One region of the Methylosinus sp. sav-2 genome, then DNA from elsewhere that is predicted to be linked to it. Evidence: riboswitches for the same ligand, from Rfam matches in the RefSeq annotation. Region 1 holds a riboswitch; the other holds the start of a gene.

Region 1 (2,197 bases):
GCGCGATCGTGGCGCGCTCGCGATCCGGGCAGAGGCTCCGAGCCATGCCCCAGACCGCCTGTGCGACGACGGCCACGGCGACAATCGCGAGGCCGTGCAGCCAGGAAAGATGCGCGACATCGCCGAGCTGTGAGACGCAATAGGCGAAAAGGACGAGGGCGACGGCCGAGGGCAAGGTGAAGCCGAGCCAGGCCGAGAAGCCGCCGAGCAGGCCGGCGCGCGACATGCCGAGAATGAAGCCGAGCTGGCTGCTGGCCGGTCCAGGAAGAAATTGGCAGAGCGCGACTAAATCGGCAAAGGCCGTCTCGCTCAGCCATTTGCGGCGCTCGACGAATTCGGCCCGGAAGTAGCCGATATGGGCGATCGGTCCGCCGAAGCTGGTCAGTCCCAGCTGCAAAAAGGCGAGAAGAGCCTCGAGAGCCGGATGCCGCGGAGGTCGGGAGCCGACGATGTCGTCTATGTCGTTGCGCATGAGCGTTTCGCCTTGTCCTCTCGGCGGCTCATACGCTCGCGCGCGGGATCGCGGAAGCCGTCCGCCACGCGCCGCCCGCCTGCGCATTGACGACCCGGCCGGCTTTATGTATCGAATTAGCTACATAAGGTCGCGAGGCGATAGCCGGCGCGCCAGGGGATGGGGTGCCCCCTACAACCGCCGAAGAGGCTGATGACTCCTGCTCAATGCCGATGATCGGAAGATCATCGAACAAGGGCGCTTGCGCGCTCGCAATGCAGGAGGAAGCAGATGAATCAGGATCTCTCGGTTTTCGTCACCCCTTTCGCTCTCGTCATCGGATGCGCGCTGATCGCCGCTGGCGGGCTCTACTTCATCGAGATTCAATTTCTGAAGTCGCGCGTCCAGGCGATCGCCGCGCTCGTCGCGGGCTCCATCGTTCTCGCCGCGCTCGAGGTGGTGCTCGCCGGCAGCAGCGTCTCATTCTTCAAGGCGCAGCAGGTGCAGACTTCCGCCTGCGAGCTCGAGGGCGAGTCCGCGCATCCGGAGGCGCGTCTCGGCGTGGACGTCAATGTCATCCACAAGCACATTCTCGGCTGCATGCAGGAGGCCGGCTATGAATGGGCTCCCGCGCATCGCAATTGCAAGGATGCGCCGGTCGCCACCAATGCCTATTGCTATCTGCCGGCCACCGGCTTCGAGCGCGCGATCACCGCGTTTCAGCTGAGATTCGAATAGCCCGATCGCGGCGGCGAGCCTAAGCTCGCCGCTCGCCCCTGCAGGGCGCTTGCCGGTTGGAGGACATGCTCCATTTGACCTCGAGACTGAGGGGAAGGCGGCGCCCCGTCGGGAACAGACGGGAGATGTGCCGATGAATGAGGATATCGCCGCCTTCGTGGCTCCGCTGACGCTCATGCTCGGCGGCGGATTGCTGGCGCTCGGCGGGCTGTCCTTCATCGGCATCGACTACTTCGACAGCAAGTTCAAGGCGCGCGTCGCCTTCGCCGTCGGCCTCGCCTTCATCGTCGCCACAGAGTTCGTCTTCGTCACCGGCAGCAGCAGCGGACGCTATTTCGCCGGGCTGAAGATAGACGTCACCGATTGCGAACTCGACAGCGAGAGCAAGCTCCCCCAGGAGCGGCACAAGAACAGCCGCGTGTTGCATGATCATATCGTCGCCTGCATGGAGCGGCTCGGCTATGAGTGGAACGCCGAGCACGAGCACTGCAAGGAGGCGAAAATCGCCACCAACTCCTTCTGCTATCTGCCGACGCGGCCGGTGGCGCGGGCGATCGTGCGCTTTCAGACCGCCTTCGAGTGATCGGAAGAGCGCTCAGGCGCGATTCACCGCCTCGCCGGGGACGAAAGCGTCGAACGCCGCCCAGAACTGCTCGCGCAATTCGTCGCGCTCCATCAGCAATTCGTGGCGCGCGCCGGGAACCTCTATGAGGCTCGCGACCGGCAGCCTCTGAGCGAAGCGCTCGATCGCGCGCGAGGAGACGATGCGGTCGCGCCCGCAGAGAAACGCCATCACCGGCGAGCGCACGGCGCGGGCGTATTCGGGCGCGGCGAACTGCTTCATCAGCCGGAAGGCGGCGTTGACCCAGCCGACCGTCGGATCGCCGATGGCGAGATGCGGCGCGGCGCGCACCACATCGGCGTTGCGGGAGAAGCGCGCGGGATCGGAGGTCAGCCGATTGCCCTCGAATGGCAGCTCCTCCAGCGATTTCGGCCCGCCGCCCGGCA
Region 2 (2,197 bases), on a different contig from region 1:
GCGTCGATCTTGTCCTCTTCGTCGACGATCTCTATGACAATGGGGAGATCTTCCGAGAGGCTCAATATCTTCGTCGTGCGCAGCCGGCTGTTATGGCCGAATCCTACAGGGCCGCGCAGCACGGTGGCGCCGGCGAGGTGCAGCGCGCGCGCCGTCCGCACGATCGCCTCATGCAGCGGTCGCCCTTCGAATTTCTCGTCCTCGCCAATGAAGATGCGCAGCAGAGTCGCGTCTCGAGGCAATTGCATCGTCAGGCTCCTTTCAGCGCGTTGAGATGAGCGGCGGCGAGATGTCCGAGCCAGACGGCGAAAAGACAGAGCCCGAACGACAGGCCGATATTGGCGAGCGCAGCGAAGGCCTCGCCGCCGCGCGCCAGATTGAGCGTCTGCAGGCCGAAGGAGGAGAAGGTCGTATAGCCCCCGCATAGGCCGATCATCACGAATTGGCGCGTCTGCGTATCGACGAAGAGACGGCCGTCCCCCGGCGACGTGAGCGTCGCGAAAAAGCCGATCGCGAAACAGCCGGAGACATTCACGATCAGCGTGCCCCAGGGAAAGGCCTCGCCGAAGCAGCGGGAGACGACTCCCGAGAGCCAATAGCGCGCGACGCCGCCGATCGCGCTGCCGATCATGATGAGAACATAGATCATCTCGAGCCTTTGCCGGTGGGAGCTTCGCGCGAGGCCGATCGCGGCCTCGCGCGTCGCAGAGCTTTATTGGGCGGTCTCTTTGCTCGCTTCCTCGAGATGCGAGAGCGCTTCCTTCGCCTGCTTGGTCGCGGCTTCGGTGTGATTCGCCTGCCCCTCCTCTATCGCCGCCTTTATATGGACGATCGCCTCGGCCATGTGCGGATTGGGCTTGAACTTCTGAAGGCCCTCGGCTTTCTCGAGCGCGAGATCGGCGTGATAGGAGAGCAGGCCGGCGTCATGCAGCTTGCCGCCCTGGGTGATCGCTTCATTGACGTGATAGATCGCCTGGTCCAGCCGGTCGTCGGCGCGAGCGAGCGTCGGCCCGATGAGCGCCGCGAGGCCGAGGCTGGCGGCGAGCCCGAATTTGCGAATTTTCATTTCACTCTCCTCATTTCGACCGTTGCGGTCGGCGTTTCGGATTCGATTTTTCGTCGCCGGCCGCGCCGACGCGGCGCAGCCGGTGAACGCGGTCATTCGAATCTCATTGGATTGGCCGTGACCGCCCGGCCGAGGGCGCGCGCCTCTGCGCGACGAAGCTCGATCGAAAGCGCGGCGACGATGCGCGCGCATTCGACGGATCGGACTTTACGAAACGGAAAAACCGCGGCGATCGGACTCATGACGGACTCCTGCCGAGCGAATAGATCGCTCTCTCCGACGATCGGTCGATCATCGGACATCAGCAGGAGTCATCAGCCTTTGCGGCGGTTGAAGGGGGACCCCATCCCCCGGCCGCACGCGCGAGCGGCGGCCTTGGCGAAATTGGTATCTGAGCGATGAGACAGCGTCAAGAACGGGCTGAAGCCGAGCCGTTCTCGCGCTCGTCGATCGAAGCGCCGCCGCCGGCGGCAATGTCGAAAGCGCTTGCGCGGACGGGTTCTCATGGCTGAAAAGAATTCATGCGTCTCCGATCCGACTTTTTCGTCTCCGCCCTCATCCGCCGCGCCGAGACGGCCGGCTCCGTCGCCATGCTGCGCCGCCGCGGCTCCGAGGAAGCGGGCGCGATCTTCGTGAAGATCGACCGCCTGGATGGACGCGCGGCGCTGCTCGGGCCGGCGCCGCAGAGCGTGGATTTGCCGGAAGGCGTCGATCGCCTTTTCGCGCGTCTGCACGCGGATGAATGGGTGACGCCGCTGGAGGCCGAGGAGCGCGCCCGCAAGGAGATCGCCTTCGATCCGGATTTATGGCTAGTCGAGATCGAGGATCGCGAGGGCAAGAGCTTCGTCGATATCGCGGCTCGAACGGCCTGAGCCGCTCGATCGAGGACGACCCATGCGCATTCGCCCCGCTCGAAACAGCGACGCGCCGGCGATCTGGCGCGTCATCGGCCCGACCATCCGCGCCGGCGAGACCTATGCGCTCGATCGCGACATGAGCGAGGCCGACGCCCTCGCCTATTGGCTGGGCGCGGATCGCGAGACCTTCGTCGCGGAAGACGACGAGGGGAGGATCATCGGCTCCTATTACCTGCGCGCCAATCAGGCCGGCGGCGGAGCCCATATCTGCAAT

The links. A riboswitch is a leader RNA that binds a small molecule or an ion and turns the genes downstream of it on or off. The one in region 1 is predicted to bind fluoride.
Region 2: another riboswitch for fluoride. It lies ahead of smbP (small metal-binding protein SmbP); the one in region 1 lies ahead of EDE12_RS09335 (hypothetical protein).

What each region holds. Positions count from the first base shown of each region.
Region 1 is NZ_SOEJ01000003.1:152,882-155,078, forward strand. Features, by position in the region: gene chrA (chromate efflux transporter) at 1-472, opposite strand, end outside; fluoride riboswitch at 619-681, shown strand; gene EDE12_RS09335 (hypothetical protein) at 743-1,189, shown strand; gene EDE12_RS09340 (hypothetical protein) at 1,323-1,772, shown strand; gene EDE12_RS09345 (alpha/beta hydrolase) at 1,785-2,197, opposite strand, start outside.
Region 2 is NZ_SOEJ01000001.1:961,379-963,575, reverse strand. Features, by position in the region: gene EDE12_RS04485 (DUF190 domain-containing protein) at 1-248, opposite strand, end outside; gene crcB (fluoride efflux transporter CrcB) at 251-649, opposite strand; gene smbP (small metal-binding protein SmbP) at 713-1,066, opposite strand; fluoride riboswitch at 1,365-1,426, opposite strand; gene EDE12_RS04470 (DUF1491 family protein) at 1,588-1,938, shown strand; gene EDE12_RS04465 (GNAT family N-acetyltransferase) at 1,961-2,197, shown strand, end outside.